DNA from 3 places in the Streptomyces sp. NPDC041784 genome. Region 3 is predicted to be linked to each of the others. Evidence: riboswitches for the same ligand, from Rfam matches in the RefSeq annotation. Region 3 holds a riboswitch; each other region holds the start of a gene.
What was found. Region 3 has a riboswitch for cyclic di-AMP ahead of ACZ6D7_RS12685 (transglycosylase family protein). Riboswitches for the same ligand answer to the same signal wherever they lie in the genome.

Region 1 (9,640 bases), on a different contig from region 3:
CTTCGGCGAGGGCCCGCACGGCGCGTTCGGCGGCGGGGTAGGCCGGGATGAGGTGAGCGCCCTCGGGTGCCTCGACGGCGGCGCGCGGCTGCGGCCCGCCCTCGGAGGCCGTGGCACGCGCGCGTGCGGCCGCTTCGGTGCGAGGCGCGGTGCTCGTCGCCGCCGACAGGGCCGCCGCGAGGCCGCCGAGCTCCACGTGGACGACGAGGACCGGCTTGGCGGGGGCGGCGGCCGCGGCGGAGCGCAGTGCCTCGGCCAGTTCCGCGTCCCCGGGGGAGGTCTCGCCGATCGCGGGTATGGCCGTGACCACCACCGCGTCGCACGTCTCGTCGGCCAGCGCCCGGGCGAGGGCCGCGTGGAAGTCCTCGGCCGACGCCTCCGTCGTGAGGTCCAGCGGCGGCAGCGGGCGCAGCCCCTCGGAGAGGCAGGCGTCGTACGTCAGCAGCCCCAGGGACTCGGAGTTGCCGAGGATGGCCACCCGGGGCCCGGTCGGCAGGGGCTGACGGGCCAGCAGCAGGCCCGCGTCGACCAGTTCGGTGATGGTGTCGACGCGGATCACCCCGGCCTGGCGCAGCAGCGCGGAGACCGTGGCGTACGGCAGCCGGGTCGCGCGGACGGCGTGTCCCTGCGGGGCGGAGCCGGCGCCCTGGACGACCACCAGCGGCTTCGCCGCGGCGGTGCGCCGGGCGAGTCGGGTGAATTTGCGCGGGTTGCCGATGGACTCCAGGTACATCAGGGCGACATCGGTGTCGGGGTCGTCGTACCAGTACTGGACGACATCGTTGCCGGAGACGTCCGCGCGGTTGCCGGAGGAGATGAAGGTGGAGACGCCGGTGGTGCCGGTGACGCCGCCGCCGCGCCGGTGGAGGCGGGAGAGCAGGGCGATGCCGATGGCGCCGGACTGGGCGAACAGACCGATCCGGCCCGGGCGGGGCATCTCCGGGGCCAGGGAGGCGTTGAGCCGCACCTGCGGGGAGGTGTTGACGACGCCGAAGGCGTTGGGGCCGATGATCCGCATGCCGTACGCGCGCGCGTGCCGGACGAGCGCGCGCTGGCGCTCGCGTCCGTCGGGGCCGCTCTCGGCGTAGCCGGCGGAGAGGACCACCAGTCCCTGGACGCCGTGTTCGCCGCACTCGGTGACGACCTCGGGCACCTGCTCGGCGGGGACGGCGACGACCACCAGGTCGACGGGCTCCTCGATCTCGCGCACGGAGCGGTGGGCGGGCACGCCGTCGAGGTCCTCGAGATCCTCGGGGAACGCCTTGTTGACGGCGTACAGGCGCCCGGTGAAGCCGGCCTCCCTCAGGTTGCCGAGGACGCTGCGGCCGACGCCGCCGGGGGTGCGGCCGGTGCCGACGACGGCGACGGAGCCGGGCACCAGCAGGCGCCGTACCGAGTGGGCCTCGGCGCGCTGTTCCCGCGCGCGCTGCACGGCCAGGGAGCGCTCGGTGGGCTCGAGGCCGAACTCCAGGCGGACGACGCCGTCCTCGAAGCTGCGCTTCTGGGTGTAGCCGGCGTCCGTGAACACCTTGATCATCTTGGTGTTGGCGGGGAGCACCTCGGCGGCGAACCGGCGGATGCCGCGCTCGCGGGCGACGGCCGCGATGTGTTCGAGGAGGGCGGAGGCGACGCCACGGCCCTGGTGGGCGTCCTGCACGAGGAAGGCGACCTCGGCCTCGTCGGCCGGTGCGGAGGCGGCCATGCCGTCGGCGCCAATGCGGTCATAGCGTACGGTTGCGATGAACTCGCCGCCGACCGTGGCCGCGAGTCCCACCCTGTCCACAAAGTCGTGGTGCGTGAAGCGGTGGACGTCCTTTGCGGACAGTCGCGGGTAGGGCGCGAAGAAGCGGTAGTACTTCGACTCGTCCGACACCTGCTCGTAGAAGCTGACCAGGCGCTCGGCGTCATCAACGGTGATGGGGCGGATGCGCGCGGTGCCGCCGTCGCGCAGCACCACGTCGGCCTCCCAGTGGGCGGGGTACTCGTGCCGGTCCGAGGCGCTCTGCATGGGGCCCAGAGTACGGCTCGCGTACGACAACGGCGCGAGGCAGTCTGTGGAGGACGGAGGTCGGATCGAGGCCGCGATCCGACGACCACCACCAGGGGAACGGGACGCATGACCCGTTCCTCTCAGGCTTCACGTGTGGAACACTGGTCTAGACAACATGAGAACCGAAGGGCAGCAACACATGGCTGAGCGCCGCGTCAACGTCGGCTGGGCCGAGGGCCTCCACGCCCGCCCCGCTTCCATCTTCGTCCGAGCCGCCACGGCCGCAGGCGTCCCGGTAACGATCGCCAAGGCCGACGGCAACCCCGTCAACGCGGCCTCCATGCTGGCCGTCCTCGGCCTCGGCGCCCAGGGTGGCGAGGAGATCGTCCTCGCCACCGACGCCGAGGGTGCGGACGCCGCCCTCGACCGGCTGGCGAAGCTGGTCGCCGAGGGTCTCGAGGAGCTTCCCGAGACCGTCTGAGTTCCGGGTCGAGTCACACGCCGAGCCGCGTCGCCCTCAGGGGCGGCGCGGCTCCGCGGTTCCCGGCCGGCTTCCGCACAGCCGCCCAGGGCAGCTCAGGGGGCTCAGGCCGGGTTCACCGGGCCGGGCCAGCGCCGGGTACGGCTTTCACCGGGCCGCGTTTTCGCCGGGCCGGTGTTTTGCCGGGCCGGGCTGTCGCCGACCCGGCGAGGAATTACCGGCGGCATACCCGGAAACCCGGACCCGGGCATGCGAAGAGCGCGTCACCGGAATTTCCGGGCGCGCAACGAAAAGGGCAGCGGAAATACCTCTCCGCCAAATATCCCTTCTTTGTATACGGCCCCCGTGTTAATGCCGCAGACCCGTCATGTTTACGGGAGGTTGCGAAGTCCTCACACGGTCGGCGCGCTCGGTCCCGCCGGAAAAGCGCAGCCGGTGCACGGCCGTCGCGCGCTCGGTGTGCAGCGCCGTGACCGCCCGCGCGCGCTCGCCGTCGCCGCGCGCCACCGCGTCCACGATCGCGCCGTGCTGGGCCCAGGACTCCACCGGGTCGGCCGGGGCGTCCACCGCGTACATCCAAGCGATCTTGTGCCGGAGCTGGGTGAGCATCGAGGTCAGGGCATGGCTTCCGGAGGCCTGGGCGAGCGTCTCGTGGAACCAGCCGCCCAGGGAGCGCAGATCCTCGCTGTTGCCCCTCCTGGCCCGCTCCTGGCCCAGCCGGACCAGTCCGCGCAGCACCTTCAGATGGGCCTCGGTGCGCCGCTGGGCGGCCCGCGCGGCCCCGAGCGGTTCCAGGAGCATGCGCATCTCCAGCAGGTCGGCCGCCTCGTGCTCGGTCGGCTCCGCGACGCACGCGCCCGCGTGCCGCCGCGTGACGACGAAGCCCTCGGCCTCCAGGGTGCGCAGCGCCTCGCGGACAGGGACCCGGGAAACACCGTAGCGGCGGGCGAGAAGTTCCTCGGTGAGGCGGCTGCCGCGCTCGTAGACACCCGCGACGATGTCGTCCCGGATCGCCGTGCACACCGAATGCGCCGGAATACGCATGACCGACCTCCGCCTTAATCCCCGTGAAACGTCGACGATTGACGTGTGTTCCGTGACTCTATTGCAATGAGCCGGAATTTCCGACGGCGGGCCGGAATCCAGGGATATTTTTTGGACAGCGGGGTCCCGAAAACGACGAAAGCCCCGGCCGAGGGGGCCGGGGCTGCACGATCTGTCGCCGTGTGTCGTCAGATGTTCACGCCGTGCGCGCGGAGGTAGGCGACCGGGTCCATGTCCGAGCCGTACTCCGCCGTCGTGCGGGCCTCGAAGTGCAGGTGCGCGCCGGTGACGTTGCCGGTCGCGCCGGACAGGCCGATCTGCTGGCCCGGGGTGACCTGCTGGCCCACCGAGACGCCGATGGACGACAGGTGACCGTACTGGGTGTACGTGCCGTCGTTCATCTTGATGACGACCTGGTTGCCGTACGCCCCGCCCCAGCCGGCCTCCACGACGGTGCCCAGGCCGACCGCGTGCACCGAGGTGCCGCTGGCGGCGTGGAAGTCGACGCCGGTGTGGCTGCCGGAGGACCACAGGGAGCTGCTGGCCTGGTAGCCGGTGGACACGTAGGAGCCGCTGATCGGCAGCACGAACGTGTTGAGGCGCTTGCGCTCGGCCTCGCGGGCGGCACGCACGCGTGCCTCGCGCTCCTCCTCGGCCTTCTTGGCGGCAGCCTCGCGGGCGGCCTCCTCGAAGGCGGCCTCCTTCTGCGCGACGACCTGGTCGTCGATCTGCTCGGCGACGGCCTCGCCGGCGGTGACGACGGGGATCAGCCCGGTCTGTTCGGGGGTGGGCTCCGCGGCGAAGGCCGGGGAGGAGGCAACGGTGGCCATGACACCGGTGGTGGTGAGCGCCGCCACACCCGCCGCGCGGGCGGTGGTGCGCTGCATCCGGCTGGGACGACGGTGCTTCCCGGTGGCGCAGGTGAACGCCATGAAGTTGAGCGGTCCTTTCCTTCCTTCTCGCCTACCGGGTTAGCTGACGGGTTCGGAGCAGGAAGGTCTCCTACGGGCCCCCTCGCGTTCGCGCGGGCGTCCGATTCACCCCAGGGACTGCACAGAGTGGGTCCCCGGCTCCCCTGGCTCGCGCCGTACGGGGACTCGGCGATGACTGTCCGGTGCCGCGGATGCGGCGCACTGCCCGACGAACAGCCCGCATGACGCTATGCGCCGCCGCTTTCAATCCTCAAACGGATCACGGTTTTTGTAGCGCACGCCACAGGCCAGACAGGCAGCCTCCGCATCAATTCGGACATCTGAGGGCCCTGGTGACCTCTCCGTCCCCCAGGGCCCCCACACGCGTGTGCCGTTGTGCGCGGCTACTCGGCGGAGACGACCTTCACCTCGCCGATCCCGAGGGCCTCCACGGCCTCCTTGATCTGGGAGGCGTCGCCCACGAGGACGGTCACCAGGCGGTCCACCGGGAAGGCGCTCACGGCGGCCGCGGTGGCCTCCACGGTGCCGGTCGCGGCCAACTGCTGGTAGAGCGTGGCCTGGTAGTCGTCGGGCAGGTACTGCTCGACCTGGTCGGCGAGCGTGCTCGCGACGGCCGCGGCGGTCTCGTACTTCAGCGGCGCCACTCCGACCAGGTTCTGCACGGCGACGTCGCGTTCGGCGTCGGTGAGCCCCTCGGCGGCGAGGGTGCGCAGCACCTTCCACAGGTCGTCGAGGGCCGGCCCGGTGTTCGGGGTGTCGACGGAGCCGCTGATGGCGAGCATCGCGGCACCCGTGCCGTCCGGGGCGGAGCGCAGGACCTGGCCGAACGCCCGCACGCCGTAGGTGTAGCCCTTCTCCTCGCGCAGGACGCGGTCCAGGCGGGAGGTGAGGGTGCCGCCCAGGCAGTACGTGCCGAGCACCTGTGCCGCCCACACCCGGTCGTGCCGGTCGGCGCCGATCCGGCCGATCAGCAGCTGCGTCTGGACGGCACCCGGGCGGTCCACGATGACGACCCGGCCGGCGTCGTCGGCGGTCACCGGCGGAACGGGCCGCGGCTGGGCCTGAGAGCCCGTCCAGGCGCCCAGGGTGTCGCCCAGCAGCGCCTCCAGGTCGACGCCGGTGAGGTCGCCGACGATCACGGCGGTGCCCGTGGCGGGCCGGACGTGCTTCTCGTAGAAGGCCCGTACGGCGGCGGAGTCGATCTTCTCGACCGTGTCCGCGGTGCCCTGGCGGGGCCGCGACATGCGCACGGTGGCCGGGAACAGCTCCTTGGACAGTTCCTTGGCGGCGCGGCGGGAGGGGTTGGCCAGCTCGTGCGGGATCTCGTCCAGGCGGTTGCGGACGAGGCGCTCGACCTCGCTGTCGGCGAACGCGGGCGCGCGCAGGGCGTCGGCGACCAGGCCGAGCGCCTTCGGCAGACGCGAGGCCGGGACCTCCAGGCTCAGGCGGACACCGGGGTGGTCTGCGTGCGCGTCGAGGGTGGCACCGCAGCGCTCCAGCTCGGCGGCGAACTCCTCGGCGGAGTGCTTGTCGGTGCCCTCGGAGAAGGCCCGCGCCATGATCGTGGCGACGCCGTCCAGACCGTCCGGCTCGGCGTCCAGGGGCGCGTCGAGGATGACCTCGACGGCGACGACCTGCTGGCCGGGGCGGTGGCAGTGCAGCACGGTCAGGCCGTTGTCCAGCGTGCCGCGCTCGGGCGCCGGGAACGCCCACGGCTTGGCCTCGCCCGCGTGGGGCTGCGGGTGGAACTCCATCGCGGCGAGCTCGGTCACTGGGCCGCCTCCTCGTTCTCGTCCTGGTCGGCGGTGGCTTCGGGGGCGGTCGGCTCGTAGACGAGCACCGCGCGGTTGTCGGGGCGCAGGCGGGCCTTGGCGACCTCCCGCACCTCCTCGGGCGTCACCTCCAGCACGCGCTGGACGGCGGTCAGGGCGAGCTGCGGGTCGCCGAACAGGACGGCGAAGCGGCACAGTTCGTCCGCGCGGCCGGCGACCGTGCCGAGCCGGTCCAGCCACTCGCGCTCCAACTGGGCCTGGGCGCGTTCCATTTCCTCGGCCGTCGGGCCCTCCTCGGCGAACCGGGCGAGTTCCTCGTCGATGGCGGCCTCGATGACGGGCACCTCGACGTCCCCGGACGTCTTCACGTCCAGCCAGCCCAGGGAGGGGGCCCCGGAGAGCCGCAGCAGGCCGAAGCCGGCCGCGACGGCCGTACGGTCGCGGCGCACCAGCCGGTTGTACAGGCGGGAGGACTCGCCGCCGCCGAGGGCGGTGAGCGCCAGGTCGGCCGCGTCGCACGCGCGCGTGCCGTCGTGCGGCAGACGGTAGGCGGCCATCAGGGCGCGGGCCGGGACCTCCTCCTCGACGATCTCGCGCAGCTGCTCGCCCATGACCTCGGGGAGCGCGCCGTCGCGCGGGGCGGGCTTGCCGTCGTGGGCGGGGATGGAGCCGAAGTACTTCTCGATCCAGGCGAGCGTGCGCTCCGGGTCGATGTCGCCGACGACCGACAGGACGGCGTTGTTGGGCGCGTAGTACGTGCGGAAGAAGGCGCGCGCGTCCTCCAGCGTCGCCGCGTCCAGGTCGGCCATCGAGCCGATCGGCGTGTGGTGGTAGGGGTGGCCGTCCGGGTAGGCGAGCGCGGTCAGCCGCTCGAACGCGGTGCCGTAGGGGACGTTGTCGTAGCGCTGGCGGCGCTCGTTCTTCACCACGTCGCGCTGGTTCTCCATGGACTCGTCGTCCAGGGCGGCCAGCAGGGAGCCCATGCGGTCGGCCTCCAGCCAGAGGGCGAGCTCCAGCTGGTGGGCGGGCATGGTCTCGAAGTAGTTGGTGCGCTCGAAGCTGGTGGTGCCGTTGAGCGAGCCGCCGGCGCCCTGGACCAGTTCGAAGTGGCCGTTGCCCTTGACCTGCCCGGAGCCCTGGAACATCAGGTGCTCGAAAAGGTGAGCCAGGCCGGTACGGCCCTTGACTTCATGGCGCGAGCCGACGTCGTACCAGAGGCACACCGCCGCGACGGGGGTCAGATGGTCCTCCGAGAGCACCACGCGCAGCCCGTTGGCCAGGCGGTGCTCGGTCGCTGTCAGGCCCCCGGTGCCTGCCTGGTCTGTGGCCGTGTGACCCATGGGCATGTACATCCCTTCCGATCGCGGACGCGGTCGTCGAAACCGCGCGGTTCCTGCCGGTCCTGTCACTTTATGCAAGCGTGCGGTCGGTCGGCGAAGTTCCCGGAGGTCGTACGCCGAGAGCGAGAATCGAGAGCGGGAAAGGGGACGCCGACGCGATGGCGTAGCCTGCGGGCAACCGTGGCAGGTACGGCGCCTCCCTGCACCGGGGCGGGCGGCCGACACCGGGTCCTGGCCCGTCTTGTCAGTGCCACGGTCCACAATGGTCCGCGTCAGATCCCGTCCCACGCCTCAGCAAGGAGCCGGCAGCGATGGCCCGCCGCAGCACGAAGACCCCGCCGCCCGACGACTCGTACGAGGAGCGGATCCTCGACATCGACGTCGTCGACGAGATGCAGGGCTCCTTCCTCGAGTACGCGTACTCGGTCATCTACTCCCGCGCCCTGCCTGACGCCCGCGACGGCCTCAAGCCGGTGCACCGCCGCATCGTCTACCAGATGAACGAGATGGGGCTGCGCCCCGACCGCGGCTATGTGAAGTGCGCGCGCGTGGTCGGCGAGGTCATGGGCAAGCTGCACCCGCACGGCGACGCGTCGATCTACGACGCCCTGGTGCGGATGGCCCAGCCCTTCTCCATGCGCGTGCCGCTGGTCGACGGCCACGGCAACTTCGGCTCGCTGGGCAACGACGACCCGCCGGCCGCGATGCGGTACACCGAGTGCCGCCAGGCCGAGGCGACGAGCCTGATGACGGAGTCGATCGACGAGGACACGGTCGACTTCACGCCCAACTACGACGGCCAGGAGCAGGAGCCGGTGGCGCTGCCCGCCGCGTTCCCGAACCTGCTGGTCAACGGCTCGTCCGGGATCGCGGTCGGCATGGCCACGAACATGCCGCCGCACAACCTGGGCGAGGTGATCGCGGCCGCCCGTCATCTGATCCGCCACCCCAACGCGGATCTGGACGCCCTGATGAAGTTCGTCCCGGGCCCCGACCTGCCCACCGGCGGCCGGGTCGTCGGCCTCTCCGGCATCCGGGACGCGTACGAGACGGGCCGCGGCACCTTCAAGATCCGCGCCACGGTGTCGGTGGAGACCGTGACCGCCCGCCGCAAGGGCCTGGTGATCACCGAACTGCCCTTCACGGTCGGCCCCGAGAAGGTCATCGCGAAGATCAAGGACCTGGTCGGCTCGAAGAAGATCCAGGGCATCGCCGACGTCAAGGACCTCACCGACCGCGCGCACGGCCTGCGCCTGGTCATCGAGATCAAGAACGGCTTCGTGCCGGAGGCGGTCCTGGAGCAGCTCTACAAGCTGACGCCGATGGAGGAGTCCTTCGGCATCAACAACGTGGCGCTGGTGGACGGCCAGCCGCTCACGCTGGGCCTGAAGGAACTGCTGGAGGTCTACCTCGACCACCGCTTCAACGTCGTCCGCCGGCGCAGCGAGTTCCGCCGCACCAAGCGCCGCGACCGGCTGCACCTGGTGGAGGGCCTGCTGACGGCGCTCGTCGACATCGACGAGGTCATCCGGCTGATCCGGTCCAGCGAGAACAGCGCGCAGGCGAAGGAGCGCCTGATGGAGCGCTTCTCGCTGTCGGACATCCAGACCCAGTACATCCTGGACACGCCCCTGCGCCGTCTGACCAAGTACGACCGCATCGAGCTGGACGCGGAGAAGGAGCGGCTCAACGCGGAGATCGCCGAGCTGACCCGGATCCTGGAGTCGGACGCGGAGCTGCGCAAGCTGGTCTCCGCCGAACTGGCCGCGGTGGCCAAGAAGTTCGGCACCGAGCGCCGTACGGTCCTGATGGAGTCGTCGGGCAGTGCGGCCTCCGCCGTGCCGCTCCAGGTCGCGGACGACCCCTGCCGGGTCCTGCTGTCCTCCACGGGCCTGCTGGCCCGCACGGCGAACGCCGAGCCCTTCGCCGAGGACGAGGACGGCAAGCGCGCCAAGCACGACGTGATCGTCTCCGCCGTGCCGGCCACCGCGCGCGGGGAGATCGGCGCGGTCACCTCGGCGGGCCGGCTGCTGCGGATCAACGTCGTCGACCTGCCGCAGCTCCCGGACACGGCGTCGGCG
Region 2 (9,640 bases), on a different contig from region 3:
CGTCGCCGTGTGCCCCCAGGACGCCGACCATCCGCTCGATCTGATCACCCAGTAGTGAGGCGATGACACGATGTGGCCCCGAGTCGACGGCATGCGGGCGATGGAGCTGGGCAGCCCGGACGAGATGCGCGTCCGGCTGAACGCGCTGGTCCTGTCCGGCCGCAAGCGCGCCACGACCGGCCTGCTCGCGGAGTACGTGGAGGAGACCGAGGGCCTGGAGTACGTCGGTGAGCGCCTCGCGCTCCTCGACATCGTGGGCCGTTCCGTGGCCGTCATCGAGATCACCGGCGTGGAGCGGACCACCTTCGGCGAGGTGACCTGGGAGCACGCGGCGGCCGAGGGGGAGGGGGACGCCGATCTGGCGGAGTGGCGCGCGGGCCACCGCCGGTTCTGGGGCTCCGAGGGTGCCCCGGTCGAGGACGACACCCCGGTGGTGTGCCTGGCGTTCCGGCTGGTCGCTGGGGACTGAGCGGGCTCAGCCCGCGGTCAGACCGGTGAGTTCCGTGAGCGGCAGCGTGTGCTGGGTCTGGAGCACCTTCGCGCGCAGGTAGCGGACGTTGTGCGGGGTGGTGAAGACGCCGGTCGGCACCCGGTCGTGGACGTCGATGCCCAGGTCCCGCAGCTGGCCGGCCTTGTCGGGGTTGTTGGACAGCAGGTCCAGGCGGCCGATGCCCAGGGCGCGCAGCATCTGTGCGGCGGCCGTGTAGTCGCGGTCGTCCTCGGGCAGGCCGAGGGCGGCGTTCGCCTCGTAGGTGTCCAGGCCCTGGTCTTGGAGGGCGTACGCGTCGAGCTTGTTGTAGAGGCCGATGCCGCGGCCCTCCTGGCGGAGGTAGAGCAGCACGCCGCCGGTCTCGGCTATGCGCTCGACGGCCTCGCGCAGCTGGGGACCGCAGTCGCAGCGGGCGGAGCCGAAGACATCGCCGGTCAGGCACTCGGAGTGCAGCCGGACCAGCGGGATCTCGCCCGGCTCGCCGAGAACGACGGCGAGGTGCTCCTGGCCGTCGGCCAGGCCGTGGAAGGTGACCAGCTCGGCGTCGACGGAGTAGCCGTCGGGGAAGCGGAGCGGTACCCGGACGCGGGCACGCTGGGTGGCGGCAGGGGTGTCGGGCATGCGGGTCTCCCGGTTCCGGTGGGCCGTGAACAGTGCCGGTGTTCTGCTTCAGATTTGAAGCAGATCCGGCGAAACGAGACCCTACCCCATGTTTTAAAATTGAAGCAACTGGTTTGTGGGGTGACTCATGAGGTGACTCGTGGTGCGCCTCGTCGACGCCTCGTGGACGCCTCATGCGCGCCTCATGCGCGCCCTATTAGGTCCCGGAGCACGGCGACGAACGCCGGCGCCACGGCAGATCCTCGGGCCCGGCCTCGCCGCCACCGCCCTGGAACCCGCGCGCGACCTGCGTGAAGATCTCCTCCAGCTGTCCCACCTGTTCCGGGGTGAGCCGGTCGAAGAGGGCGGCGCGGACCGTCTCGACATGGCCGGGCGCTGCGTTCTCCAGTACCGCCATGCCTTCGTCCGTCAGGACCGCGACGCTCCCGCGCTTGTCCCAGCGGCAGTCCTCGCGCCCCACCAGCCCGTCCTTCTCCAGACGGGACACGGCGTACGTCAGCCTGCTGCGGGTGATCTTCAGCCGCTCCGCGAGGTCGGTCATCCGCAGCCGCCGCTCCGGTGTCTCGGAGAGGTTGGTCAGGATGGAGTAGTACAGGTGGGGCATGCCGGCGTCCTGCTGGAGCTGCCGGTCGATCGCGTCCTCCAGGAGGAGGTAGCCGGCCATGTACGCGCGCCAGGCGCGCTGCTCCTCGGGTGTGAGCCAGCGGGTCGTCATGCACCCAGTGTAGGTTTGTTTCAAACTTGAACCAAGAGCTTGAGTCAAGACCCGTCGTCCGAACAGCCGAAGAGAGCCGCGCCGATGCCGTACCCGCACGTCCTGCTGTCCGCCGCCGTCTCCCTCGACGGCTTCCTGGACGACACCACCCCCGAGCGCCTGCTCCTCTCCAGCCCCGCCGACTTCGACCGCGTCGACGCGGTACGGGCCTCCGTCGACGCGATCCTGATCGGCGCCGGCACCATCCGCGCCGACAACCCCCGCCTGCTGGTGAACTCCCCCGACCGCCGCGCCGCCCGGGTCGCCGCGGGCCGGCCGGAGTACCCCCTCAAGGTCACCGTCAGCGGCTCCGGCGACCTCGACCCGGCGGCCCGGTTCTGGCACACCGGCGGCGAGAAGGTCGTGTACACGACGGAGAAGGGCGCCGCGCGGGCCCGGGCGCTCGGCATCGCGGCGGACGTCGTCCCGCTCGGCCCCGAGCTGGACTGGCGGCGGCTCCTCACGCACCTGCACGACGAGCGCGGGGTCCGCCGGCTCATGGTCGAGGGTGGCGGGACGATCCACACCCAGCTGCTCCGGCAGGGCCTCGCCGACGAACTCCAGCTCGTCCTCGCCCCGCTCCTGGTGGGCGACCCGGACGCGCCCCGCCTCTTCGGCCCCGGCGCCTACCAGGGCGGACGCCTGCGGCTGACCGAGACCCGGCGGATCGAGGACGTCGTCCTCATGCGCTACGAGCCCACCGCCCCCGGCACCGGAGACGTCCCCGCCGCCGCCGACCGGCACTGGCTCGCCCTCGCCTGCGAGCTGGCCGCCCAGTGCCCGCCGTCGGACACGGCGTTCAGCGTGGGCGCGGTGGTCGTGGCCGCCGACGGGACGGAACTGGCGCGCGGCCACTCCCGCGAGGCCGGCGACCCGCATGCGCACGCCGAGGAGGCCGCCCTCGCCAAGCTCGACCCCGCCGACCCCCGGCTCGCCGACGCCACCGTCTACAGCAGCCTCGAACCCTGCGCCGTCCGCTCCTCCCGGCCCACGCCCTGCGCCCGGCTCATCCTCGACGCGGGTGTGCGGCGGGTCGTCACCGCCTGGCGGGAGCCCGACACCTTCGTGACGGCCGCGGACGGCAGCGGTCTCCTCGCGGCCCACGGCGTCGATGTCGTCGTCCTGCCGGAGTACGCGGAGCGGGCCCAGGAACCCAACCGCCACCTGCCCGGATAAGCGATGTGCTTTCCGCCCCGTGGATAGCGTAGAGTGGTGTTCATCGCCGCGGGGTGGAGCAGCTCGGTAGCTCGCTGGGCTCATAACCCAGAGGTCGCAGGTTCAAATCCTGTCCCCGCTACTGATATCCGAGGGCCGGAATCCTTAATCAGGGTTCCGGCCCTCGGTGTTGTGTGCTCTCCCCATTCCCTCACTCCCTGTGATCGGCCGACCGCTCTGTGCATAACGAGTGAGTCACCATCAAAACGCGGGTGACTACTGAACGGTTCCCGGGGTAAGAGCGCCGCCGGTCAACTCGCCCGTTTTTCATCGTTCATGGCCCGAAAGTCCAGGCCGGAAAAGTAGTTGATCAAGTGGAACAGCTTGGAAACCCGCCCCCAGGTCTATTAACGTTCGATAACGCAGCGCGGTCGTCCCAGCCGTCACAAGAGTCGGCTCCGTGCGCACGCGCCGAATCCCGCAAGGGAACCGGGGAACCACCACCTTGGGGTGAATCGCACGGAAGCCGCCGTGAACTCGCAGAGTCACGAACGGTATACGCGCGTAGGAGACCTTCCCGCTCCGAACCCGTCAGCTAACCCGGTAGGCGACGGAAGGAAAGGAGTACGCCCGCGTGGCGTCCAACCGGCCTGCCCCCGAAGCCCCGTTCGTGCCGAGCCAGCGGTCCACCGAGACCCTCGCCTATGGCAGCTACCGCACCGACGAGGGCCCCTGGGAGGAATGGAACCCCACTGCGGAGTCCGTTCGCCCGGTCCGGGGCAAGCACCGGGTCGCCAAGCAGCGTGGCGGCGGGTTCGCCCGTAGCTCCACCGTTCTCGGCGTCGGCGTCATAGCCGCCGTCAGCGCGGGCGGGATGGCCAGCGCCAACACCGGCAAGGCCCCGGTCTCCATCTCCATGCCGGACCTGCCCAACGTCGGCTCGCTCATCTCCGACGACGAGCCCGTCCAGGACGCCGCGCCCGCGCTCAGCACCTTCGGCAGCGTCGCCACCGAGGCCGACGACGACACCCAGAGCGCCACCGACGCCGGCGAGGCCCTGCGCAGCCGGATCATGGCCCAGGCCGAGTCGCAGCAGACCCAGATCGAGACCAAGGCCGCCGAAGCGGCCGCGGCCGCCGTCGCCAAGGCCGAGGCCGACGCGGTCGCCAAGGCCGAGAAGGAGGCGGAGGCCAAGGCCGCCGCCGCCAAGGAGAAGGCCGAGGCGGAGGCCAGGGAGAAGGCCGAGGCCGCGCGCCTCGCCGAGCTGGCCAAGCAGTACACGCTGCCGACCTCCTCGTACACCATCACCTCGACCTTCGGTCAGGCCGGCCCTTACTGGTCCTCCGGCTACCACACCGGCCTCGACTTCGCCGCCCCCACGGGCACCCTGATCAAGGCCGTGCACAGCGGCACGATCACGTCGGCGGGCTGGGACGGCTCGTACGGCTACAAGACCGTGCTCACCCTCGACGACGGCACCGAGATCTGGTTCGCCCACCAGTCGTCGATCAGCGTCAGCGTCGGCCAGAAGGTCGCGACCGGCGATGTCATCGGCCGCGTCGGCGCCACCGGCAACGTCACCGGCGCCCACCTCCACCTGGAGGTCCACGCGGGCGGCAGCGCGGAGGGCATCGACCCGGCGGCCTGGCTGCGCAGCAAGGGCCTCAACCCCTGAGACAGCAGCTCCTGACCAGTCCCCGGCGGCCCTGACGACACCCCCCCGACGTCAGGGCCGCCGGTCTGTCTCCCCCCGCACCCATGGCGCCCGCCCGCTCCGGCGGCGAACCGTCCGTGCCCCTACGACTGATAGGGGTTGTGGACGGGATGAGGCGCCGCCGGATATCCGTAAGCCGCCGGATAGCCGTATCCGTACGCTGCGGGATGCCCGTACCCCTGGCCCTGCCCGTACACCCCGTACACCGGCCACGGCGCCACCGGGACCCGGACCGGCGGGGCCGTCATCCGGGCCGCGTGGTCCAGGGCGGGGCGGGCGACGTCCTTGCGCCGCCACAGCTCGTTCAGCAGCTCCCGTTCCCGTACGACGAAGTCGGCGCCCGCCCGCCCGCGGCGGCCCCGGTGCCGCAGGAACGCCAGGGACGTGGCGTACGCCTCGTACTCGGCCACCGCCCGCGCGGCCGGCCTGCCCAGGTGCTGTCGGGCGTACTCACGGGCCAGCCGCCGGGCCCGCATCGAGCCGAGCGCGAACGGCTCGGCCGGGGTGAGCCAGCCTGCCGCCGTGTAGGCGGGCAGCTCCTCGCGCACGGTGCGCAGCTCCCGCTGGCGCGTCCAGACCACCAGCCAGGTCAGCAGGCCGAACGCGGGCACCATGAACGACGCGTACACCGCGAAGAACCCCAGCTCGCCGAAGGTCGCGGAGCCGTTCCACAGGGCGTGCATGCCCATCGCGAGCAGCAGTCCGCACAGGGGGAGCAGCACGCGGCGCAGCCGCTGGCGGTCCCCGGAGAACGCGGCGATGCCGAAGCCGATGCCGGTCAGGACGGTGAAGAGGGGGTGCGCGAACGGTGACATCACGATGCGCACGAAGAAGGTCGCGGCGGTGACCGAGGCGATGCCGCTGTCGCCGGTCAACTGGTCGGTGCCGAAGGCGGTGCCCAGGTAGAGGATGTTCTCGGTGAACGCGAAGCCGGTGGCGGTGACCCCGGCTATGACCACCCCGTCGACGATCCCGGTGAAGTCCCGCCTGCGGAACAGGAAGACGAGCAGGACGGCCGCCGCCTTCGCGGACTCCTCGACGACCGGCGCTATGACCGTCGCCCCGAGGGTGTCGGCGCTGGACGGGTCGGCGGTCGCGGTCGCTATCCACCGGGTCGCGAAGCTGTTGGCGACGATGGCTATCAGCGCCGCCGCGCAGGCCCCCCAGGCGAACGCGAACACCAGGTTCCGCCAGGGTCCGGGCTCCACCCGGTCCAGCCACCGGAACGCGGCGACCAGCAGCGGCACCGGCAGCACCGCGAGCCCCAGGCCGACCAGGAACCCCTCGGTGCCGGTCTGTTCGCGCACCAGCGCCAGGATGACCAGCCCGGACAGCGCGAGCAGGGTGATGAGCGCCCCGTAGCGCACCCATGCGCGCTGCCACCAGTGCGCGTGCCGCAGCGCACCGTCCGGGGCGGGGCCGCCGGGGCGCGGGGGGTACGGCGGAAACGGGGGACTGATGGCCACGGCATCGACCCTAACGAGGGAGAGGACTGTGGTGGAGGGGGTTTCTGGGTCAGTGGTCCCCGTGCTGTACGCGACGGAAGAGCAGGTCGTTCACCACATGACCCTTGTCCAGCCCCTGCCCCTCGAAACGGGTCAGCGGCCGGAAGTCGGGCCGCGGCGCGAACCCGCCGTCGGCCCGGGTGTTCTCGAAGCGGGGGTGCGCGGTGAGCACTTCCAGCATCTGCTCCGCGTACGGCTCCCAGTCGGTCGCGCAGTGCACGATCGCCCCCGGCCGCAGCCGCGTGGCGACGAGGTCCAGGAACTCCGGCTGGATCAGCCGCCGCTTGTGGTGCCGCTTCTTGGGCCACGGGTCGGGGAAGTACACCCGCAGGCCGTCGAGCGAGTCGGCCGACAGCATCTCCCGCAGCAGGATGATCGCGTCGCCGTTGGCCACCCGGACGTTGGTCAGCCCGTTGTGGTCGGCGAGGTTGAGCAGATTGCCCTGGCCGGGGGTGTGCACGTCCACGGCGAGGATGTTGGTGCCGGGGTCGGCGGCCGCCATCTGCGCGGTGGCCTCCCCCATCCCGAAGCCGATCTCCAGGACCACCGGCAGGTCGTTCCCGAACAGCTCGGCGAGATCGACGCGGCGCCCGTCGATGTCCAGGCCCCACTTCGACCACAGCCGCTGGAGGGCGTCGGCCTGCCCGGCCGTCACCCGGCTCCGCCGGGGCTGGAAGCTCCGGATCCGCCGCTCGAAGTGCGACCCGGCGGGGTCGGCCATCGGCCCGTCGGGAAACCGGGGCTCCCCCTTGGCACGGGTGTGCCGCACGGAGACACCGGGGACATGGTCGGCACCACCCGGGACACCGGGCGCGCCAGGGGTGCCAGGCGTGCCGGGGACGGGCCGGGAGGCTTCGGGAGAGTCAAGGAATTCAGACACAGTGGGGACGATTTTACGGCGCCCAACCGTGCGGGTGCCGCTCACCGGGCGTCCAGCACCCCCAGCGCCCGCCGGGCCACCTCCCGCCCGATCGGCAGCGAGGCCGTCGCCGCGGGCGAGGGCGCGTTCAGCACGTGCACCGCGCGCGGCCCCTCCTGTATCAGGAAGTCGTCCACCAGCCCGCCGTCGCGCAGCACCGCCTGGGCCCGCACCCCGGCCCCGGCGCGCACCAGGTCCGCCGGCTCCACCGCCGGCAGCATCCGCCGCACCGCCGTCACGAACGCGCCCTTCGACACCGACCGCCGCAGCTCCCCGGCCCCGTACCGCCAGTGCCGCCGGCCCATCCGCCACACCCCGGGCCACGCCGCCGTCGCCAGCGCCTCCCGCGGCCGTACGACACCCCAGCCGTACCCCTCGCGGGCCAGCGCCGGCACCGCGTTGGGCCCGACGTGCACACCTCCGTCGATGCCCCTGGTCAGATGCACCCCGAGGAACGGGAACGCGGGGTCGGGCACCGGATAGACCAGGCCCCGCACCAGAGCGGACCGGGTCAGCTCGTAGTACTCCCCGCGGAACGGCACGATCCGCGCCTCGGGCTCGTCGCCCGTCATCCGGGCGATCTCGTCGCAGTACAGCCCGGCGCAGTTCACCAGCACCCGGCCGCGTACGACGTCCCCGCGCGCGGTGAGCACGGCGACGCCCCGCTCGGGCCGCCGGTCGATCCGGACGACCCGCTCGCCGTAGCGGATCTCCGCGCCGGACGCCTCGCCGAGCCGGCGGGCGACCGCCGAGAAGTCGCAGATCCCGGTCGAGGCCACATGGATCGCGGCGAGCCCCCGCACCTCGGGCTCGTACTCCGCGATCTGGGCGGCGCCCAGTTCCCGCACCGCTATGCCGTTCTCCCGGCCGCGCTGGACGAGCGCGTGCAGCAGGGGCAGCTCGGCGCGGTCCGTGGCGACGATCAGCTTGCCGGTGACGGCGTGCGGGACGCCGTACTCCGCGCAGAACTTCGTCATCTCGGCGGCGCCCCGCACCGCGTACCGCGCCTTCAGCGAACCCGGCCGGTAGTAGATCCCGCTGTGGATCACCCCGCTGTTGCGCCCCGTCTGGTGCCGGGCCGGCCCGGGCTCCTTCTCCAGCACCGTCACGTGCGTCCCCGGCGCGGCCCGCGTGATCGCGTACGCCACTGACAGCCCGACGATGCCCCCACCGACGATGAGCACGTCACAGTCGTACGCAATGGTCCGCACCTGCACCACCTCCCGCGTTCGATAGTGCACTGCACCACTGACAGTGCCTTCAAACGCGGGGGACCGCGGCCGGCCCGGGGCGGTTCTTTCAGGCGGGGGCCATCAGCAGCGGCCGAGCCCGTTCCCGCAGCTCCACCACCCGGGGCTCGTCCCCGTACGGTTCCAGCCGGTGCAGAAGATCCTTCACGTACTCGGTGGTCCGGGCGGAGGAGATCCGCCCGGCGACCTCCACCGCCCGCACCCCCTGCTCGCACGCCGCGTCGAGGTTCCCCGACTCCAGTTCGGCGACCGCCGAGACCACCAGCCGCAGCCCGTGCGAGCGCACGAACTCCTCGGTCGGCTGCGACAGCGCCTGCTCCGTGAAACGGCGGACCTGGCGCGGCAGCTTCAGATCGCGGTAGCACTCCGCGGCGTCGGCGGCGAACCGGTCGTAGGAGTAGAAGCCGAGCCAGGACGGGTCGTGGTCGCCCTCGCGGGCCCGCTCCAGCCAGCTCTCGGCCGCCTTGAGAGCCGCCCCGGCGGCCTGCGCGTCCCCCGCACGCGCGTGTGCCCGGGCCTCGACCAGGCGGAAGAAGCTCATCGTGCGGGCCGTCGCCAGCCCCCGGTTGCGTTCGAGCGCGGCCTGCGCGAGATCGACGCCCTCGTCGCCGAAGCCCCGGTAGGTCGCCTGGAGCGACATCGATGCCAGCACGTAGCCCCCCAGCGGCACGTCCGCCGCCGCGCGCGCGAGCCGCAGCGCCTGGATGTAGTACCGCTGCGCCGCCTCCTGCTGGCCGGTGTCGAAGGCCATCCACCCGGCCAGCCGGGTCAGTTCGGCGCTCGCCCCGAACAGGGCGCGGCCGACCTCGTCGGAGTACGCCCCGAGCAGCAGCGGCGCCGCCTCCACCCGCAGGCACTCCGGCACCATGGACGAACGCCAGTCGCCGCCTCCGTACTTGGAGTCCCAGCGCCTGGCGTCCTCGGCGGCCTCCCGCAGCTTCTGCACATCGCTGTGGCCGACTTTGAGCGGTGCGCCGGACCCCTCCAGGGAGAAGGCCTCGCGTGCCACCGAACTGTCGGCCGGGGTTATCAGCCAACGTGAGGCAGGCGTTGCGTACGCGCTTACTGCGAATGATCCGGCCAGCGACTGCCAGATGCCCCCGGAGCCGGCCCGGCGGCCGGCGAGGTCGAGGCGGTAGAGCTCGGTGGCCGAGCGCACGGCCTGGCCGACGTCCCTGGGGAAGGCGAGGCCCACTTCGGGCGCGGGGTCCGCGTCCGCCAGGCCGATCTCG
Region 3 (9,640 bases):
CCCGGGTGGCGCCGGTGAAGGAGAACTCGGCCTCCTGGTCGCCGCTGATGACCTCGGGCTCGACGCCCAGGATGTCCAGCACCCCGCGCGCGAACTCGTCCCGGTTCTCGGCGTCCCGGGAGGCGGAGGTGGCGACGAAGCGCAGCCGCTGCGCGCCGTGCTCCTTGATGACGGCCGCGTACTCCCGGCAGGCGGCGAAGGTCCGCTCCAGGGCCTCGGGGGCCAGCCGGCCGGTGCGGTCGACACCCTGGCCGAGCCGGACGATCGTCATCCGGCGGTCCAGGTCGACCAGTTCGCCGGTCTGCGGATCGCAGTCGGCGACGAGGAGCCGGATGGAGTTCGTACCGCAGTCGATGGCGGCGACCCGGGTCACGGGGTGTCGTCCTTCGCGTCCTGGCCGAGCGTGACGCAGGCGCCCTTGCGCCACCACTCGGGGAGCATCGCGAGGGCCTCGTCGCCGAGCGGGTTCACACCCGGCCCCGCGGCCAGCGAGTGGGCGACCAGGACGTGCAGGCACTTCACCCGGTCCGGCATGCCGCCCGCGCTCGGGAAGCCCTTCAGCTCCTCGATCTCGTCCCGGCGCCGGATGTAGTCCTCGTGCGCGGCGCGGTAGGCGGCAGCCAGCTCCGGGTCGGTGCCCAGCCGGTCGGTCATCTCCTTCATCACGCCGTTCGCCTCGAGCGTGCCGATCGCCGAGTTGGCCTTCGGGCACGTCAGGTAGTACAGCGTCGGGAAGGGCGTGCCGTCGGGGAGGCGGGGGGCCGTCTCGACGACGTCCGGCTGTCCGCACGGGCACCGGTGCGCGATCGCGCGCAGTCCGCGCGGCGGCCGGCCGAGCTGCTGCTTGAAGGCCTCGACGTCGGCGTCGGTGGGCTCGGTGCGCGGAGTGGTCGGCGGGGCAGTTTCCATGCCTGTACGAAAATCTCTCTGTCGGTTCACTGGTCGGAGGCGTCGGACTTGTCGACCCCGTCCCAGACGTTCGAGTACCAGGGGCGGTCGGCCGCCCCGAGGTCGGCGCGGGACTGCTTGGCCGCGTCCGGGTCGATCACGATGTAACCGGTCTCCCCCGGCATCACATAGTGCAGCCGCTGCCGGATCTGCTGCTCGGCGTACGCGTCGTCCTGCCAGCGTGCCTTGAGGTCGCGCAGCTGTTCCACCCGCTCGCTGGCCTGCCGCTTCTCCCGCTCCAGATCGGCGATCTCGGCGCGCTGGGAGACGTACTGCCGCATCGGGTAGGCCAGGGCCACGATCAGGGTGCACAGCACCAGCGCCAGCAGGGCCGCGCGGCCGGTGAGGCGGGAGCGGCGGGCCTGGCGCTTGGTCTGGGAGCGGTAGACCCGGGCCGCGGTCTGCTCGCCGAGCAGCCGGATCCTGGTCGTGGTGGAGAAACGGTCCCGGTCCTTGACGGCCATCGGCTCTCCGCCTCCCCATTCACGTGCGTACGTCCCCGCACACGGTACGGGACCGGGTACGGGGACGTACGTACGACTGGCTAAGCCTTGACCCGGTTCGGGTCAGCCGGTCAGCCCTTGAAGCGGGGGAAGGCGCTGCGGCCGGCGTACACCGCGGCGTCGTCGAGGATCTCCTCGATGCGCAGCAGCTGGTTGTACTTGGCGACGCGCTCGGAGCGGGCCGGGGCGCCGGTCTTGATCTGGCCGCAGTTGGTGGCGACGGCCAGGTCGGCGATGGTGACGTCCTCGGTCTCGCCGGAGCGGTGGGACATCATGCACTTGAAGCCGTTGCGCTGGGCCAGCTCGACGGCGTCCAGGGTCTCGGTCAGCGAGCCGATCTGGTTGACCTTGACGAGCAGGGCGTTGGCGGCGCCGTCCTCGATGCCGCGGGCCAGGCGCTCCGGGTTGGTGACGAACAGGTCGTCGCCGACGATCTGCACCTTGTCGCCGAGCTTGTCCGTGAGGACCTTCCAGCCGGCCCAGTCGTCCTCGAACAGCGGGTCCTCGATGGAGACGAGCGGGTAGGCCGCGACGAGCTCCTCGTAGTACTCCGTCATCTCGGCGGCCGAGCGGTCCTTGCCCTCGAACTGGTACTTGCCGTCCTTGTAGAACTCGGACGCGGCGACGTCGAGCGCGAGGGCGATCTGCTCGCCCGGCGCGTAACCGGCTTCCTTGATGGCCTCGAGGATGAGGTCGAGGGCCTCACGGTTGGAGCCGAGGTTCGGGGCGAAGCCGCCCTCGTCGCCGAGGCCGGTGGACAGGCCCTTCGACTTCAGGACCTTCTTGAGGGTGTGGTAGACCTCGGTGCCCCAGCGCAGGGCCTCGGAGAAGGACTCCGCGCCGATCGGGGCGATCATGAACTCCTGGATGTCCACGTTGGAGTCGGCGTGCGAGCCGCCGTTCAGGATGTTCATCATCGGCACCGGCAGCAGGTGCGCGTTGGGGCCGCCCAGGTAGCGGAAGAGCGGGAGGTCGCTGGCCTCGGAGGCGGCGTGGGCGACGGCGAGGGAGACGCCGAGGATGGCGTTGGCGCCGAGCGAGCCCTTGTTGTCGGTGGCGTCCAGGTCGAACATGGCCTGGTCGATCAGGCGCTGCTCGGTGGCGTCGTAGCCGACCAGCTCCGGGCCGATCTGCTCGATGACGGCGAGGACGGCCTTCTCGACACCCTTGCCCTGGTAGCGGTTCGGGTCACCGTCGCGGAGCTCGATGGCCTCGAAGGCGCCCGTCGAGGCACCGGAGGGAACGGCGGCACGACCCGTGCTGCCGTCGTCGAGGCCGACCTCGACCTCGACGGTGGGGTTGCCTCGCGAGTCGAGGATTTCCCGGGCTACGACGACGTCGATGGACGGCACGAGCATCTCCTTCTTGGGATGTGACGCTGGTTGTGCGGGGCCGCGTGGGCCTTGCGACTAGAGCCTAACCGTCTTCGGGGCCTCGGCAGCCGACCGACCGCCCCGTGGACAGAGAGACCGTACCTATTGTTTCCGTCCGGAACAAAGGGCGGGTGGCGCGGAGGCGAAGTTACGGGGCAGAAAAAACCCCGCCCCGGTGCGTACGGGGGAACACGCACCGGAGCGGGGGCCCGTGGGGACGGGGGTGACCCTCACGAGGTCTTCAGTGTGCGGGACCCGCTTGTGGGGAAGCTGTGGTCCCGCTGGGGGCCGGGTGTCACTGGGGGACGACGACCCGGCCGGGGGGTCACTTCAGGTGCAGCTGCTGGCCCGGGTAGATCAGGTCGGCGTCCTGGACGACGTCCTTGTTCAGCTCGAACAGCTTCTGCCAGCCGCCCTTGACCTTGCGCTTCTCGGCGATGGTGCTGAGGGTGTCACCCTTGACGACCTTGTACTCGCCGTCGCCCTTCTTGACCTTCTTGCCGGTCGGGGTGGTGACGGTCTTGGTGCTCTGCTCGCTCTTGGTGGCGGCCGGGCGCTCGGCGGAGCGGGAGGCGGTCTGCTGCTCGGTGGAGCGGGAGGCGGCGCTGTCCGAGGAGGACGAGGAGGGGCTGCCGGAGCCGGTCGAGGCGCTGCCACCGCTGTACGGCGTGCTCGACAGGCTTACGCCGCAGACCGGCCAGGCACCCTTGCCCTGGCCCGCGAGGACCTTCTCGGCGACGGTGATCTGCTGCGCCTTGGAGGCCAGGTCGGCGCGGGAGGCGTAGGCGGTGCCGCCGTACGCGGCCCAGGTGGAGGCGGAGAACTGAAGGCCGCCGTAGTAGCCGTTGCCGGTGTTGATGGACCAGTTGCCGCCGGACTCGCACTGGGCGACCGCGTCCCACTCGGAGGCGGTGGCGGCGGAGGCGTTGCCGGCCGCCATCAGCGGGGCGGCGATGGCGACACCGGTGACGCCCGCCAGAGCGGCGACGCGGGTGGTCCTGGACGGACGGCGGTGCTTGCCCTTACCGGAAAACAGCATGGTGGATCCCCTCACCGACGCCTGCGAGGTGAGCTGTCGGGTTCGGGCCGGTTGAGTTGCCCGGCCGCGCACCTTGCGGCGCACGGCTTCACCCCAAGCCGGATCCAGCGTCAACCGCTGCGCCCGGCACTTACCTTGGGTCCCCCGCTCCTGCCTACGGCGCTTGACGCGACGACTGTTCCCGGACTGCCACTGGCAGGATTCGGCGTTGCGACGGCCGGGGCTCGGATTGCCGAGCGGTCCCGACCGTAGACACGCGATCGGCGGAATTCCAAAGACGATCAGGGCTTCTGAGACTCATCCCACACTTTCACCAAACCGGACATTCGGCGCGAAGTGTGACGTGAACTCCCGGTGTTTTTCTGGGCGTTCCCGCCCTATTGAACCCCTGTGTCCAGCGTCTGACCGGGGGTGATGTCGCTCGGGTCGGCACCGATGAGGTCCCGGTTCTCGGCGTAGAGGGCGCGCCATCCGCCGTCGAGGCCAAGGGAGTCGGCGATGGAGACGAGGGAGTCGCCCTCCAGGACCGTGTAGACGGAGGCGGCATGCCGGCCGGAGGACGCGGTCGTGGTGTTGTCGATCAGGGCCTCGTCGGCGGTGGTGCCGCGGTGGCGGCCGGAGCCGAGGGAGCCGGTGTCGACGAGGTCCCAAGAACCGACGTCCTGCACCGACTTGTCCGACTCGTCCGCTTCGGGGGTTGCCGTGGGCGAGCTGTCGTCCGCCTGTGCGTCCCCCGGCTTCGCGGAGCCGTCGGAGGCCGCCGAGTCGCCCTCGGCAGCGGAGGAGGAAGAGGACGAAGGGGACGAACTCGGCGAATCCTTCGAGGAATCAGCGGACGAGTCCGCATCGGAGTCACCGGTGTCACCGGTGTCACCGGACGTACCGGAGCTGTCGGACTTACCGGACTTGTCGGAGTTCGAGGAGTTGGACGACCCCTTGGACAGGTCGGACAAACCGGAGGAACCGGATGAGTCGTCAGCCACGCCGGTGTCCACGTCGAGCGCGCCCGACTCCTCGGTCAGCCCGGACGTCAGCCCGCAGGTGCCCCACGCGCCGACCCCCTCGGCCGCGAGGAGCTCCTGCGCGACGGCGATCTGCTGGTTACGGCTGGCCAGGTCGGGGCTGTCGGCGTAGTCGAGTCCGCCGTACGTCTCCCAGTCGTCCTGGGTGAGGCTCAGGCCGCCGTACTCGCCGTCGCCCTTGTCGGCGCTCCAGGAGCCGCCGGTCTCGCACTGCGCCACCTTGTCCCACACCGTGCCGTCGGCCGCGCTCGCTCCGGAGGCGCCGAGCAGCGGGATGGCGATGGCGGAGCCGGTCACGCCCGCGGCCACGAGGAGGGCCGGAGCCTGACGGGGGCGACGGTGACGACCGTTCCCGGAGAGCATGCGGGGGCCTTTCTCTGGACAGCACTGACCGGCGCGGCGGCGGTGCGGATGCAATCGCATGGGCCGCGCTGACGAGTGAACGTATCGGCAGACGATCACTTGTCACAAGTTAATGCCGCGCAGATCACGTGAAGATCACAGACGTGAGAGTCGGTCACCTTCGCTTCGCCGGACCGTCACACTCCGGTTGACGTGCGGTCAGTCACCGAGCGGACATCGCTCCGTCACGCACCGGCGTGAACTCGACCGGCAGGGTGCGCAGTCCGCGCATGATGAGCCCGCCGCGCCACCTCAAGTCGGACGGATCCACAGCGAGTCGGAGGTCCGGAAGCCGGGTGAGGAGGGTGGCCAGGGCGGTCTGGCCCTCCAGCCGGGCCAGCGGGGCGCCGAGGCAGTAGTGGATGCCGTGGCCGTAGCCGAGGTGCTGGTTGTCGCGGCGGGAGAGATCGAGTGTGTCGGGGTCGGTGAACCGGGCCGGATCGCGATCGGCGGCGGCGAGGACGACGAGGACGGGGTCGCCGGCGGCGATGTCCTCGCCGCCGAGGGTGAGGGGCTCGGTGGCGAAGCGCCAGGTGGCCAGTTCGACGGGGCCGTCGTAGCGCAGGAGTTCCTCGACGCCGGTCTCCAGAAGGGTGCGGTCGGGTGTGGCCAGGGAGTCCTGGAGGCGGCGGCGCTGCTCGGGGTGGGTGAGGAGGGCGTAGGTGCCGTTGCCGATGAGGTTGACGGTGGTCTCGAAGCCGGCGAACAGCAGGATGAAGGCCATCGCCGCGGCCTCGTTCTCGGTGAGGTGCTCGCCGTGGTCGGAGGCGCGGATGAGACCGGAGATGAGGTCCTCGCCGGTGCCCGGCTCGGCGGGCAGGGCCTCGCGCTTGCGGTGGATCAGCTCGGCGAGATAGCCGCGCATCTTCTTCACGGACCGTGCGACCCCGCCCCGGGGCCCGCCCCCGTGCCGGATCATCATGCCCGCCCAGTCCCGGAAGTCGTCCTGGTCCTCGCGGGGGACACCGAGCAGGTCGCAGATGGCGTAGATGGGGAGCGGGAAGGCGAAGTCGTGGATGAGGTCGGCGCCGCCCTCCCGGGCGAACCGGTCGATGAGCTGGTCGGTCAGCTCCTGCACCCGGGGCGCGAACTCGGCGACCCGGCGGGGTGTGAACGCCTTGCTGACCAGCCGCCGCAGCCGGGTGTGGTCCGGCGGGTCGATGTTCAGCAGATGCGTCATCAGCTCCGCCTTGCGCTCCCCGGGGATGCCGGTCTTCCCCTTGGCGTGCGCGGGCTCGTCGTGATGCGCCGGGTTCTTGGAGAGCCGCTGGTCCGCGAGGGCCTGCTTGGCGTCCGTGTACCGGGTGACCAGCCAGGCCTCCACCCCGCTCGGCAGCCGCGTCCGGTGCACGGGGGCGTGCTCGCGCAGCCAGGCGTAGGCCGGGTAGGGGTCGGTGGCGAACTCCCAGGTGAAGAGTTCCGGGGCGGGGGTGGCGGGGGTGGGCTTGCTGGTCACTCCTCGACGGTAGCGGGGTTCCTGGCGAGGGCCTTGCGGAGGGCGGTGGGGAGGACTGGGAGGGTGAGGGCTGGGGGGCTGGGGGGAGGGCTGGGGGGAGGGCGGTGCGCCGGGTGGCGGCGGCCGGGGAACGGCATTCGGCCGCCCTCGCGAGCCGAGCCGCGGTTCAGTCACCTCGGCCGCCAACTCCCGTTCGTACAGGCCTCCGCGCCTCGACGCCCGCTCAGAGGCCCGCCGTATTAACCCACCACCCCTTCGGTGGTCCGGATCGCGTCCCGGTAGGCCCGGGCCGCCGCGCGCAGGGCCGCCTCGGGGTCGACGCCCTCCGACTCGGCGCGGGCGGCCAGGGCCAGGAGGTCGTAGCCGATGCCCTCGACGGCCGGGAGGGGGACGTCCAGGTCGGCCGAGCGGACTCGCGAGGCCAGTTTGGAGGCCAGGGCCAGGGCCGGCTGGTGGAGGGGGACGCCGTCCGTCACCGACGCACGGCGCTTCTCGACCGCCTTGGTGCGGAGCCAGTGCTCCTTGACCTCCTCCGGGGTCGTGGCCGTGGCGTCGCCGAAGACATGGGGGTGGCGGTGGATGAGCTTGGTGACGATCGTGGCCGCCACGTCGTCGACGGAGAAGGGCGACTCCTCGTCCTCCTCGGCGATGCGGGCGTGGAAGACGACCTGGAGCAGGACATCGCCCAGTTCCTCGCGGAGTTCGTCGTGGTCGCCGTCCTCGATCGCCTCGACCAGTTCGTACGACTCCTCGACCGCGTACTTCGCCAGGCCCTTGTGGGTCTGCTGGGAGGACCAGGGGCACTCGGCGCGGATACGGTCCATGACCTGGACGAGGTCGAGGAGGCGGGCGCCGGGGAGGTCGTAGGAGGCGGGCAGGAGTTCCAGTTCGGGCATCGACACCCGGCCGGAGCCGGCCAGGCGGGCCAGGCCGTCGGTGAGGGCCGGTTCGCCCTCGCCCGTCGCGACGACCACGACCGTGCGGCCGTCCGCGCAGGCCGCGACCAGGGCCTCGGCAGTCGGGGAGGTCTCCTCGACCGCTATGCCCGCCTCCCTCAGATACGGCAGCTGCGGATGCGCGCCGTCCGCGCACAGCACGCGGTCCGCCGTGCGCAGGGCCTGCCAGGCGGGCCAGGAGAGCAGGCCGGGGGCGACGCGGTGGCTGGTGGTGAGCAGGACGACGCGGCCCGTCGAGGAGCCGGTGGGTGCGGTCACATCGTTCACACCTCGAACGTAACCCACGCCCGCCGGCCGCCTCGCCCGTTGTCCACAGACCGATCGGCCGGTCATATCGTCAGACGGGCCGGTCGGTCATATCGTCAGGCAGACCGGCTGGTCACGTCGTCAGGCAGACCCGCCGGTGATGTCGTCAGGTCGGCTGCTGGGTTCCCGCGGACGTGATCTCCCGTACCCACGGCGTCTGGGCGTCCACCCGGCTGACCTTCTTCGGGTCCCAGCTGCCGTAGCGCGGGTTGAGGTCGACGCCGAGTTCCTTGGACGCCTTGGAGAGGGTGTCCCAGAAGACCTGCTGGCTGGTGTCCGTGCCGAGCTTCGTGGCGAGCTTCTGGGCCTCCAGCTGGAGGCCCAGGTTGTCGTCGAGGCGCTGGGGCGGGATGCCGTACTGCTGGAGCCATGTCGTCTCCAGGCCCTTCGCGCCGCCCGCCTGCTGCTCCAGGCCGGCCCTCATCTGCTGGACCTCGTTGCGGCTGACGGTGATCCCCGCGTCCTCGGCGGCCCGGTGCAGCACCCGGTCGAGGACCATGCCGTGCAGGGTGTCGCGGGTGAGACTGCCGGTCTGGGCGACGACCTGTGCGTACTGGGTGTCGTCGGGGACCGCCGCGCGCTGGGCCGCGCGGACCTCGTTCACCCGGTTCTCCAGCTGGGAGACGGTGATCCGCTGGTCGCCCACGACGGCCGCCGCGCCGGGATGCGCGTCGTTCCCGCAGGCGGTGAGGAGGGGGGCGGCCGCGATCGCGGCGGACAGCAGAAGCGCGGTGCGACGGCGACGGCGGGGCAAGGAAACCTCCCGAGGAGATTGTGCGACGGTGCACAAAGTCTTGCGGTGATCGATGGTAGGCAGTGGGGCGCCTGGGGCCAACCCATTCGACCAACGATTCACCAGGACTTCGGGCACCGCCGCGCCCGCGGGCCGCCCGCTCGTCGGTACGAGGGGTCAGCCGCGTACCCGGGTCAGCCCCGCACCCGCGCGGTCCGGGTCAGCCGATCAGGGCGACCGGGGCGTCCCACGCGTCGCGGTCCACGGTGATGGTGTAACCGCCCCGCGTCTCCTTGCTGTTGACCATGTACTGGTGACCCCGGCTGTGGTTGGTGAACTGGGTCGCGCCCCACGGCCAGTCGGCGGTCGTGGTGTTCTGCTTGTCCCACAGCGCGTACCAGAGATTGCCCGGCAGGTCCGTCTTGTCCGTCGCGGTGGCGATCGCCTTGGCGCTGGAACTGCTGAAGCCGTAGTACCCGGCGCGGTACGTCTTGGCGCGCAGCGTCTTGGTGAACGAACGCACGTACGTCAGCACGGCGTCGTTGCACGACTTGTTCGTGATGTCGTACGGCTCCATGTCGAGGTAGATCGGGCTGCCTGCCTTCATTCCGAGCGCCGAGGCCTTGGCGACCGCGTCCGCCGCGTCCGTGGCGCCGAGGGAGGCGGCCGTGGCGGCGGTGAGCTTCTCGGGGTTGGCGCTGGTCTGGCAGGGCGGCTGGGCGCCGACGTAGAGCGGGATGAGCTTCCAGCCGGCGGTGTTGACCGACTTCACCCAGGACGCGGTGAGGTTGGGCTGGGCACAGCCGCGGTTCTTGCCGCCGATGTAGACGGCCGCGGCACCGTAGAAGCCGTCGGTCTTCCATGCCTTCATCGCGGACAGCGAGGGCGCGGTGCACGTGTCG

Region 1: linked by a shared signal. The riboswitch ahead of ACZ6D7_RS28070 (M23 family metallopeptidase) and the one ahead of ACZ6D7_RS12685 (transglycosylase family protein) in region 3 are both predicted to bind cyclic di-AMP.
Region 2: linked by a shared signal. The riboswitch ahead of ACZ6D7_RS45855 (M23 family metallopeptidase) and the one ahead of ACZ6D7_RS12685 (transglycosylase family protein) in region 3 are both predicted to bind cyclic di-AMP.

The regions. Positions count from the first base shown of each region.
Region 1 is NZ_JBVJAB010000014.1:65,122-74,761, forward strand. It holds gene ACZ6D7_RS28055 (bifunctional acetate--CoA ligase family protein/GNAT family N-acetyltransferase) at 1-2,008, opposite strand, end outside; gene ACZ6D7_RS28060 (HPr family phosphocarrier protein) at 2,190-2,471, shown strand; gene ACZ6D7_RS28065 (GntR family transcriptional regulator) at 2,820-3,515, opposite strand; gene ACZ6D7_RS28070 (M23 family metallopeptidase) at 3,704-4,447, opposite strand; cyclic di-AMP (ydaO/yuaA leader) riboswitch at 4,462-4,628, opposite strand; gene ACZ6D7_RS28075 (M16 family metallopeptidase) at 4,831-6,219, opposite strand; gene ACZ6D7_RS28080 (M16 family metallopeptidase) at 6,216-7,565, opposite strand; gene ACZ6D7_RS28085 (DNA gyrase/topoisomerase IV subunit A) at 7,871-9,640, shown strand, end outside.
Region 2 is NZ_JBVJAB010000057.1:16,946-26,585, reverse strand. It holds gene ACZ6D7_RS45885 (hypothetical protein) at 1-55, shown strand, start outside; gene ACZ6D7_RS45880 (ASCH domain-containing protein) at 71-469, shown strand; gene ACZ6D7_RS45875 (GTP cyclohydrolase II) at 476-1,111, opposite strand; gene ACZ6D7_RS45870 (MarR family winged helix-turn-helix transcriptional regulator) at 1,308-1,826, opposite strand; gene ACZ6D7_RS45865 (dihydrofolate reductase family protein) at 1,911-3,041, shown strand; tRNA gene ACZ6D7_RS45860 (tRNA-Met) at 3,089-3,162, shown strand; cyclic di-AMP (ydaO/yuaA leader) riboswitch at 3,480-3,645, shown strand; gene ACZ6D7_RS45855 (M23 family metallopeptidase) at 3,655-4,695, shown strand; gene ACZ6D7_RS45850 (PrsW family intramembrane metalloprotease) at 4,818-6,200, opposite strand; gene trmB (tRNA (guanosine(46)-N7)-methyltransferase TrmB) at 6,250-7,119, opposite strand; gene lhgO (L-2-hydroxyglutarate oxidase) at 7,161-8,378, opposite strand; gene ACZ6D7_RS45835 (MFS transporter) at 8,458-9,640, opposite strand, start outside.
Region 3 is NZ_JBVJAB010000005.1:93,399-103,038, forward strand. It holds gene ACZ6D7_RS12665 (Ppx/GppA phosphatase family protein) at 1-373, opposite strand, end outside; gene ACZ6D7_RS12670 (DUF501 domain-containing protein) at 370-909, opposite strand; gene ACZ6D7_RS12675 (FtsB family cell division protein) at 936-1,412, opposite strand; gene eno (phosphopyruvate hydratase) at 1,523-2,809, opposite strand; gene ACZ6D7_RS12685 (transglycosylase family protein) at 3,150-3,863, opposite strand; cyclic di-AMP (ydaO/yuaA leader) riboswitch at 3,867-4,035, opposite strand; gene ACZ6D7_RS12690 (transglycosylase family protein) at 4,241-5,248, opposite strand; gene ACZ6D7_RS12695 (cytochrome P450 family protein) at 5,451-6,743, opposite strand; gene ACZ6D7_RS12700 (nucleoside triphosphate pyrophosphohydrolase) at 6,983-7,966, opposite strand; gene ACZ6D7_RS12705 (SurA N-terminal domain-containing protein) at 8,112-8,759, opposite strand; gene ACZ6D7_RS12710 (glycoside hydrolase domain-containing protein) at 8,959-9,640, opposite strand, start outside.